3 regions of the Lentzea sp. NPDC036949 genome follow, and region 2 is predicted to be linked to each of the others. Evidence: riboswitches for the same ligand, from Rfam matches in the RefSeq annotation. Region 2 holds a riboswitch; each other region holds the start of a gene.
What was found. A riboswitch is a leader RNA that binds a small molecule or an ion and turns the genes downstream of it on or off. The one in region 2 is predicted to bind glycine.
Positions count from the first base shown of each region.

Region 1: another riboswitch for glycine. It lies ahead of gcvH (glycine cleavage system protein GcvH); the one in region 2 lies ahead of gcvT (glycine cleavage system aminomethyltransferase GcvT).
Region 3: another riboswitch for glycine. It lies ahead of gcvP (aminomethyl-transferring glycine dehydrogenase); the one in region 2 lies ahead of gcvT (glycine cleavage system aminomethyltransferase GcvT).

Region 1 covers NZ_JBVJRA010000008.1:177,093-180,358, reverse strand. Annotated here, with positions in the region: gene ACZ7CD_RS23630 (winged helix-turn-helix transcriptional regulator) at 1-75, shown strand, start outside; gene ACZ7CD_RS23625 (L-serine ammonia-lyase) at 82-1,446, opposite strand; gene gcvH (glycine cleavage system protein GcvH) at 1,478-1,858, opposite strand; glycine riboswitch at 1,920-2,012, opposite strand; gene ald (alanine dehydrogenase) at 2,234-3,266, shown strand, end outside.
Region 2 covers NZ_JBVJRA010000003.1:514,581-517,846, reverse strand. Annotated here, with positions in the region: gene glyA (serine hydroxymethyltransferase) at 1-297, opposite strand, end outside; gene gcvT (glycine cleavage system aminomethyltransferase GcvT) at 311-1,405, opposite strand; glycine riboswitch at 1,505-1,592, opposite strand; glycine riboswitch at 1,594-1,684, opposite strand; gene ACZ7CD_RS11920 (DUF3817 domain-containing protein) at 1,730-2,032, opposite strand; gene ACZ7CD_RS11915 (hypothetical protein) at 2,047-2,430, opposite strand; gene ACZ7CD_RS11910 (helix-turn-helix transcriptional regulator) at 2,560-3,051, opposite strand; gene ACZ7CD_RS11905 (hypothetical protein) at 3,216-3,266, opposite strand, start outside.
Region 3 covers NZ_JBVJRA010000007.1:93,959-97,224, forward strand. Annotated here, with positions in the region: gene ACZ7CD_RS20760 (bifunctional nuclease family protein) at 289-762, shown strand; gene ACZ7CD_RS20765 (MerR family transcriptional regulator) at 1,069-1,635, shown strand; glycine riboswitch at 1,734-1,829, shown strand; gene gcvP (aminomethyl-transferring glycine dehydrogenase) at 1,980-3,266, shown strand, end outside.

The sequences.
Region 1 (3,266 bases), on a different contig from region 2:
GCGTTGATCGTGCTGCTGGAGTCGCGGATGCCGGACGTGATCGAGGCCCAGCGCCGGTACGACGCCAGGCCCTGACCAGCCTCAGCACTCGATGACGTTGACGGCGAGACCGCCGCGCGCCGTCTCCTTGTACTTCACCGACATGTCCTTGCCGGTGTCCCGCATGGTCTTGATGACCTTGTCCAGCGACACGAAGTGCGAGCCGTCGCCGCGCAACGCCATGCGCACCGCGGTGATCGCCTTGACGGACGCGACGGCGTTGCGTTCGATGCACGGGATCTGCACCAGGCCGCCGATCGGGTCGCAGGTGAGGCCGAGGTTGTGCTCCATGGCGATCTCGGCGGCGTTCTCGACCTGCTCCGGGGTGCCGCCGAGGACCTCGGCGAGACCACCGGCGGCCATCGAGCACGCGGAGCCGACCTCGCCCTGGCAGCCGACCTCGGCGCCGGAGATCGAGGCGTTCTCCTTGAACAGCACGCCGATGGCGCCCGCGGTGAGCAGGAACCTCACCACGCCGTCGTCGTTCGCACCGGGCACGAACCTGGTGTAGTAGTGCAGGACCGCGGGCACGATGCCGGCCGCGCCGTTCGTCGGTGCGGTGACGACCCGGCCGCCTGCCGCGTTCTCCTCGTTGACGGCCAGCGCGAAGAGCGTGACCCAGTCCATGACGCGCAGCGGGTCGGTGACGAAGTGCTCGCCCTCCAGCCGTTTGCGCATCTCGGCGGCGCGGCGGCGGACCTTGAGACCGCCGGGCAGGATGCCCTGCTCGGTGCAGCCGCGTTCGACGCACTCCTGCATCACGTGCCAGATGTGCAGGAGCCCGGCCCGCACCTCCTCCTCCGAGCGCCACGACAGCTCGTTGGCCATCATGATCTCGCTGATCGACAGGCCGGTCTCTCGGCAGCGCGCGAGCAGCTCGTCGCCGGTCAGGAACGGGTGCGGCAGCGGGGTCGAGTCGGGTTTGATGCGGTCGCTGCCGGACGCGTTCTCGTCGACGACGAAGCCGCCGCCGATCGAGTAGTAGACGGCGTGCTCGACCGGCTCGTCACCGCGGAACGCCTCGAAGCTCATGCCGTTGGGGTGCAACGGGAGCGACTTGCGGCGGTGCATGACGAGGTCGCGGTCGTGCGCGAAGCCGATCTCGTGCGTGCCGCCGAGCCGCAGCCGTCCACTCGCGACGATCTCCTCGACGCGGTGGGCGGCGGCCGCGGGGTCCACCTCCTCCGGGAGGTTGCCCTCCAGGCCGAGGAACACGGCCTTGGGGCTGCCGTGGCCGTGCCCGGTGGCGCCGAGCGAGCCGAACAGCTCGACGTGCACGCGGTCCACTTCGGACGCGCGGGCACCGAGCTTCTCGACGAACATGGCGGCGGCGCGCATCGGGCCGACGGTGTGCGAGCTGGACGGCCCGATGCCGACGGAGAACAGGTCGAAAACGCTGATCGCCACTGATCAGTCCTTCGTGGTGGGTGCGAGCGGGTCAGTCCGAGGTGAGCTCGGCGTACTTGGCCGCGGTGAGCAGGTCCTCCGCGGAGTCCACGCGCACCTTGAACAGCCAGCCGGCGCCGTACGGGTCGGTGTTGATGATCGCCGGGTCGTCGACGACGGCGGTGTTGACCTCGAGGACCTCGCCGGTGACCGGGGAGAACAGGTCGCTGACGGACTTGGTGGACTCCAGCTCGCCGCAGACCTGGTTGGAGACGACCTCGGCCCCGACCTCGGGGAGCTGGACGAAGACGATGTCACCCAGCGCGTCCGCGGCGTACTCGGTGATCCCGCAGGTCAACGGGTCCTGGGTGCCCGGCGTCCAGTCGACCCACTCGTGTTCGGCGGTGTAGAGCAGGTTCTCGGGGAACTCCACGGCGACTCCTCTGGCAGATGACGGGCAGGAAACGTGCGCCCCCTCCGCCGTGCAGAGTTGCCTACCCCGAGTGGTCTTGCTGCCTGAGAGTGTGCGGGAGCTTGCCCCTTCGGCGCCCCGACCAGCTCGTCGAGGTCTCTCCCACCCGGGTTCTGGTGCCCGTCAGGGGCACCGCGGCCGTTATTCAGTTCCGGTGGGAACGCTATGTGGGCCCGCCACCGGGTGTCAACGCGGGACCGGTACAGGCGTGGCGCAGGTCGCTTTGTCCCAGCAGCACAACCGGCCTGGTCCCGAACAGTGCAACCCGCACAGTGACATGACCTCCCGGCTGCCCCACATTGTGAGATAGCAGCCAGCCGAAACGGAGGAGTCATCGTGCGGATCGCCGTTCCTCGCGAGATCAAGAACCACGAGTACCGCGTCGCCCTCACGCCGGCCGGGGCCCACGAGCTGACCAGCCGGGGCCACGACGTGTACGTCGAGCAGGGCGCCGGTCTGGGCTCCGCGATCACCGACGAGGAGTACCTCGCCGCGGGTGCGAAGGTCCTCCCGACCGCCGACGACGTCTGGGCCGAGGGCGACCTGGTCCTCAAGGTCAAGGAGCCGATCGCGGAGGAGTACCCCCGCCTGCGCTCCGGCCAGACCCTCTTCACCTACCTGCACCTCGCCGCCGACAAGCCGCTGACCGAGGCCCTGCTGGCCTCCGGCACCACGGCCATCGCCTACGAAACGGTGCAGCTGCCGAACCGCTCGCTGCCGCTGCTCGCCCCGATGTCCGAGGTCGCGGGCCGCCTCGCCCCGCAGGTGGGCGCGTTCAGCCTGATGAAGCCCTCCGGTGGCCGCGGCGTGCTGCCCGGCGGCGTCCCCGGTGTCGCCCCTGCCCGCGTTGTCGTGATCGGCGGCGGTGTGGCCGGTGTCAACGCCGCCACCATCGCCGTCGGCATGGGCGCCGACGTGCAGATCCTCGACACCAACGTCGACCGCCTGCGCCAGATCGACGCCCAGTTCCAGGGCCGCCTGCGCACGCTCGCGTCCAACTCGTTCGCGATCGAGCAGGCCGTCCGCGAGGCCGACCTGGTCATCGGCGCCGTCCTGGTGCCGGGTGCCGCGGCCCCGAAGCTCGTCTCGAACGCGCTGGTCGCGGAGATGAAGCCGGGTTCGGTGCTCGTCGACATCGCCATCGACCAGGGCGGCTGCTTCGAGGACTCGCGCGCCACCACGCACGCCGAGCCGACCTACGAGGTCCACAACTCGGTGTTCTACTGCGTCGCCAACATGCCCGGCGCCGTCCCCCGCACCTCCACCTACGCGCTCACCAACGTGACGCTGCCCTACGCGGTCGCGCTGGCCGGCAAGGGCTGGGAGAAGGCGCTGAAGGACGACCGTTCGCTCGCCCTGGGCCTCAACG
Region 2 (3,266 bases):
GCCGGAGTGCGGCTGGACGTTGGCGAAACCGGCGCCGAAGAGCGACTTGATGCGCTCGATGGCGAGGCGCTCGACGACGTCGACGTGCTCGCAGCCACCGTAGTAGCGGCGGCCGGGGTAGCCCTCCGCGTACTTGTTGGTCAGCACCGAACCCTGGGCCTGCAGCACCGAGACCGGCGTGAAGTTCTCCGAGGCGATCATCTCGAGGGTGCCCTGCTGGCGCGCCAGCTCGGCCGCAACGGCCTGCGCGACCTCGGGGTCGTACTCCGCGAGGGAGGCGTTGAACTGGTCGGACATCTGGAGGATCTCCCTACTTGGCGCGCTTGTAGAACGGAAGTGCGACGACCTCGACCGGCTGCTTCTTGCCGCGGACGTCCACCAGCAGAGGGGTGCCGGGCGCGGAGCTCGCCCGGTTCACGTAGGCCATCGCCACCGAGTAGCCCAGGGTCGGCGACAGCGCGCCCGAGGTCACCTCGCCGACGACCTCGTCGCCGTTCAGCACGGCGTAACCGTGGCGGGGCGCGCGGCGCTCGGGGGTCTTCAGGCCGACCAGCACGGAGTCCACATCGGACTCGGACACCTCGGTCAGCGCCTCGCGGCCGACGAAGTCGCCCGGCTTGTCGAGCTTCACGACCCGGCCGAGACCCGCGTGGTACGGGGTGAGCGAGGTGGTCAGCTCGTTGCCGTACAACGGCATTCCGGCTTCCAGGCGCAACGTGTCGCGGCAGCCGAGACCGCACGGCTTGAGCTCGTGCGGCTGCCCGGCCTCCAGCAGCGCCGTCCACACTGCGGCGGCGTCGTCGGGCGCGACGAACAGCTCGAAGCCCTCCTCGCCGGTGTAGCCGGTGCGCGCGAGCAGCGCGTCCACCCCGGCCACCTTCGAGGGGTAGGAGGCGTAGTACTTCACCGTCGACAGGTCGGTGTCGGTCAGCCCGGCCAGGACCTCCACCGACTTCGGGCCCTGGATCGCGATCAACGCGTAGTCCGTGGACCTGTCCGTGACGACGGTGTCGAACCCGGCGGCCCGCTCGACGAGCGCCTCGGCGACCACGGCGGCGTTCGAGGCGTTGGCGACGACCATGAACTCCTCGTCGCCCAGCCGGTAGACGATCAGGTCGTCGACCACGCCGCCGTCGGCCTGGGTGATCATCGTGTAGCGGGCCTTGCCGACCGCGAGCGCGGAGATGTGGCCGACCAGCGCGTAGTCGAGTGCGGCACCGGCCTGCGGCCCGGTCAGCACGATCTCACCCATGTGCGTGAGGTCGAACAGGCCGGCGGTGGTGCGCACGGCGTGGTGCTCGGCCAGCTCGCTGGAGTAGCGCAGCGGCATCTTCCAGCCCGCGAAGTCGGTGAACATCGCGCCGAGCGACTCGTGCTCAGCGTTCAGTGGCGTGAGGCGGGACATCAGAACGCTCCTCCAGGGTGCGCCGAAGAGCCGGGCCAGGCCGGCTGAGGCAACAGAAGAATGACACGGTCCACCGGAGACTCCTCACCAGAGCGAGCCTCCCCCTCTGTCATGAGCCTGAGAGCTTCGTCGCCGGAGCGACTTGCACCGTGGGCGAGGCTCCTGATGAGCCTGCTTTCCAGAGTTGCCTTCGTCGTGCGGTATCTGTGCCTGAGAGATTCCGGGGAGGAGTTGCTCCTTCGGCGCTCCCGCTGAAGGGAGCTCTCCCGCGCGACATCGACGGCCGTGTTCAGTTGGTTGCCCCAGACGCTAGCAGGCCGAACGTCACAGCGGCACGCCCTGAGCAGTCTTCTCCACCACCTTGCGCTCCGCCCAGAACGACAGGAACGGGATCGTCCCCGCGACCAGCACGAGCGCGGTGCCCTTGATGGACCAGCGCAGCTTCAGCGCCAGGTCGACCGAAAGCACCAGGTAGATGGCGTAGAGGAACCCGTGGATCGGGCCGACGACCTTCATCGCCTGGTCCATGCCGGCGGCGTACTTCAGCACCATCGCCACGACCAGCAGCAGCAGGAAGACACCGACCACGTAAGCCATGACCCGGAACCGGGTCAACGCACCCTTCATCTGCCCGCCTTCGCTCAACGACCGTCCCGCGCGTTGAGGTCCGCGAGCATGCGGTTGTAGGCCGCGAGCTCCGCGTCTTCTTCGTCGTCGAAGTGCTCGACAGGCGCGGGTTTGACGGCGTCAACGGTAGTCACCGGTGCGACGGGGGGTGCAACCGGCTCCGGTGCGGAGAGAGCCTCGTCACGGCGCTGGCGCGCGAGACGGCGGAACCGCCACACCATGAAGAGGGGGAAGAGGCCGAAGAGCGGCCACTGGAGCACGTACCCGAGGTTCTGGAACGTGCCGCTCGCGGACTCGAAGCGCTGCCACTGCCACCACGCGAGCCCGCAGCAGAGGACCAGCGCCGCCAGACAGGCGAGCGCGATCAGCACACGCTGGGGAGTAAGGAGGCCGCGCACGACCTCCACACTACTGGGGTGGGGCCTCCTGTCAGGAGGCCACCCGTGAGGGGTAGCGCGCCACGGGAGCGCGCGTGCCCGTTTGCGAGTGAACTTCGGGGCTGCCGATGCCTCGACAGCCCGCTTCTCCTACGCCACGCCGTCCCGGCGCTGCCTCTGCAGACGAGCAACGCACCAGGCCGCGGCCGAACCGCGGCGGAGGTGCTGGAGAACCGTCATCGGTCCCAGGCGCCTTCCGAGGTCGGCAGGCGTGAGGCCGGCGGCGCGGTAGTCGAGCGCGCGCTGGTCCAGCGGGCTGATGCCCGCGTCCCACCACTGCTCGGCCTCGGCGACGTCGCCCACCAGCTGCCAGTAGCTCGCCGCGGCGGCGAGCAGTGCCTCGGGTGCCTCCGGCGCCCGCTTGCGCATCGCGGCCACGTAGGCCGGATCCGCCGAGTCGACCTTGACCAAGCCACGCGGCCCACTCCTGCCTCCCCGCTGCACGGGGATGCCGGGCGCCGAGGGGGGAGCCTCCGCGAGCCACGCGTTCTTGATCCGGTTCACCTCCTGCATCTCTGCGTCGTCAGACCGTTCAGCCGCCCACTGCTGCAACAGCTCGTGGACCCCGGAGTCCTCGACCATCCATGCCTCCTCGTCGGTCGGGGATCGGCCATTGCAGCGGAAGGTATTCGGTAGGTCTGACAATCGCCAGACCCTGAATCGCCAGAACACCCGTTACCAGTGCGTGATTGGCCTCATTCCACCCGTCCGGCTCAACGCGGAGGGCCGAGGATCACCGAGGGTCACTAGGCGACGGGGGTGGCCGTCCCGAAGAGGCTCCTGACGAAGGTGATGAT
Region 3 (3,266 bases), on a different contig from region 2:
CGCTCCGCGGGAGTTTTCCTGCGTCGAGCCCGAACGCACTCGTGCGCTGACCGCCGTTGCGCGGAACTCCTCCCGGTTCGCCGTGCTTTCCGGGAATCGGCCGGCCTCTTCCGCTCGTTGTACCCGGTGCGGGGAAGAGCGGGTTCGAGCGGCCATCGTCTTGATCACGTTCTGCCCGCAACGATTGAGCACACGGCCCGCTTGGCGGGTAGCGTCGAACGCGTGTGCCGGGGGATGCTCGGAGACGTTCCGGGTACTCCCCAACGAGTCAGAGGGAGGCGAGACCCGATGAGCGAGATGCGTGTCGTGGGCGTCCGGGTGGAGCTGCCCCAGAACCAGCCGATCCTCCTGCTGCGCGAAACCGAGGGTGAGCGGTACCTGCCGATCTGGATCGGCTCGGTCGAGGCCACCGCGATCGCGCTGGAGCAGCAGGGTGTGCGACCGGCCCGCCCGCTCACCCACGACCTGCTCAAGGACGTCATCGGGGCGCTGGGCCGCAACCTCGAACAGGTGCGGATCACCGACCTGCAGGAGGGCACGTTCTTCGCCGAGCTCGTGTTCGACGGCGACGTGCGCGTGTCCGCCCGCCCGTCCGACTCGGTGGCCCTCGCACTGCGCGTCGGCGTGCCGATCCACGCGGAGGAGTCCGTGCTGGCGGAGGCCGGTCTGATCATCCCGGACGAGCAGGAGGACGAGGTCGAGAAGTTCCGCGAGTTCCTCGACTCCGTGTCCCCCGAGGACTTCCGGGGCGCCGACACCTGAGTTCCCCCGACTGTCGCTGACCGTCTTGTTCGGACCCGGCGCCGATCGGTGGGGTGTCCCTCGATCGGACTACTTTCCGCACATCATGGCCGCTAAACAATCACTAAACGTCACCTGAACGTCCTAGTTCGGGTGACGGTGCGGACCCCCGCCTCAGGTTGGGGGCCAACACTCCCCGCGCGTCGCGTTGACCTGCCCTCGGAGCGGTCTTACCGTCGAACTCGAGTGGACGTCGCCGGTCTGCGCGAGTGGACCAGGCGGCTTGACGGCCCCGACTTTCGTGGCCGTTGGCGAGGGGAGGCAGGCGTGGTCGAGGAAGCGCCCTTGCGGGCCGAATCCGGGCAGCAGGGTGAGCTGTTCCCGGACTCCTCGCTGCCGGACGAACTCGTCGGCTACCGGGGACCCGCGGCGTGCCAGATCGCCGGGATCACCTACCGGCAGCTCGACTACTGGGCCAGGACCGGCCTGGTCGCGCCGACGGTGCGGATGGCGCACGGCTCCGGCAGCCAGCGGCTCTACTCCTTCAAGGACATCCTCGTCCTGAAGGTCGTGAAGCGGCTGCTGGACACCGGGGTCTCGCTGCAGAACATCAGGGTCGCCGTCGACCACCTGCGCCGCCGCGGCGTGCAGGACCTGGCGCGGATCACGCTCTTCTCCGACGGCACGACCGTCTACGAGTGCACCTCCCCCGAGGAGGTCGTCGACCTGCTCCAGGGCGGGCAGGGCGTGTTCGGCATCGCGGTGAGCGGTGCGATGCGGGAGATCAGCGGGACCATCCACGAGTTCCCGGCCGAACGTGCGGACGGCGTGGAGATCGCGCCGATGACCGAGGACGAGCTGACCCGCCGCCGCCGGGAGCGCGCCACCGGCTGACCCGCTGTCGCCGGCTCAGCCGGTCCCGTCGCTGAGACGTAGGTCGCGTCGGTGGGGACTGGCGGGCCTGCCTGCGGGTACTCTTCACGGGTAGTCGCTGAACTCAGGCGGGAGAGACCGGGTGCTGCACCCGGCGCCGAAGGAGCAAGTTCCTCCCCGGGAACCTCTCAGGCACCCAGGACCGCGTGAGCGAGACGCCTCTGGAAAGCGGATCTCTCGAGATCCCGCCGACGGTGAAAGCCCGCTCTCGTGGCGGGTGAACCTCTCAGGCGCCCGATGCCGGGTACGGACAGAGCGGGGAGGGCACCAGGACACGTGTGCCCGCAGCCCCCCGGAGGCGTTAGATGACGCAGGACCGCATTCCGCTCGCCGCTCTCGAGCACGGCACCCCGTTCGCGGACCGGCACGTCGGCCCGCGCCCCGCCGAGCTCGCCCGCATCCTCGACGTGATCGGTGTCGGATCGCTGGAGGAGCTGGCGCAGCACGCGGTGCCCTCGTCCATCCACGAGCGCGACCTGGTGCTGGACCTGCCGGCGCCCGCCACGGAGACCGAGGCGCTGGCCGAGCTGCGCGCGCTCGCCTCCCAGAACCGGCCGATGACCCAGATGATCGGCCTGGGCTACTACGACACCGTGACGCCGGGCGTGATCCTGCGCAACGTCCTGGAGTCGCCCGCCTGGTACACCGCGTACACGCCGTACCAGCCGGAGATCTCGCAGGGCCGCCTGGAGGCGCTGCTGAACTTCCAGACGATGGTCGGCGACCTGACCGGCCTGCCGATGGCCAACGCGTCCATGCTGGACGAGTCGACCGCCGCCGCCGAGGCCATGACCCTGGTGCGCCGCGCGGGCAGGGCGAAGTCGAACAAGTTCGTCGTGGACGCCGACACGCTGCCGCAGACGCTGGCCGTGATCGAGACCCGCGCCGAGCCGCTGGGCATCGAGGTCGTCGTCGCCGACCTGTCGCAGGGCATCGAGGGCCTGGGCCTGGGCGGTGACTTCTTCGGCGTGCTGCTGTCCTACCCCGGTGCGTCCGGTGTGGTCCGCGACCAGGCCGCGCTGGTGGAGGAGATCCACGCCGCCGGCGCGCAGGCCGTCGTCGTCGCCGACCTGCTGGCGCTGACGCTGCTGCGCCCGCCCGGTGAGATCGGCGCGGACGTCGTCGTCGGCACCACCCAGCGCTTCGGCGTGCCGATCGGCTTCGGCGGCCCGCACGCCGGCTACATGGCCGTCCGCTCCGGCTTGGAGCGCCAGCTGCCCGGCCGCCTCGTCGGCGTCTCCGTCGACGCTGACGGCTCGCTGGCCTACCGCCTGGCGCTGCAGACCCGCGAGCAGCACATCCGCCGCGAGAAGGCGACCTCGAACATCTGCACCGCGCAGGTGCTGCTCGCCGTGATCGCGTCGATGTACGCGGTCTACCACGGCCCCGAGGGCCTGCGCGCCATCGCGACCCGTGTGCACCGCCTGGCCACCGTCCTCGCGACGGGCCTGTGCGAGGCCGGTCTCGACGTCGTGCACGGCGAGTTCTTCGACACCGTGCAGGTGCGCGTCGAGGGCCGTGCCGCCGAGGTCGTCGCCAAGGCCCGCGAGCTCGGCATCAACCTGCGCCTCGTGGACGCCGACGTCGTGGCG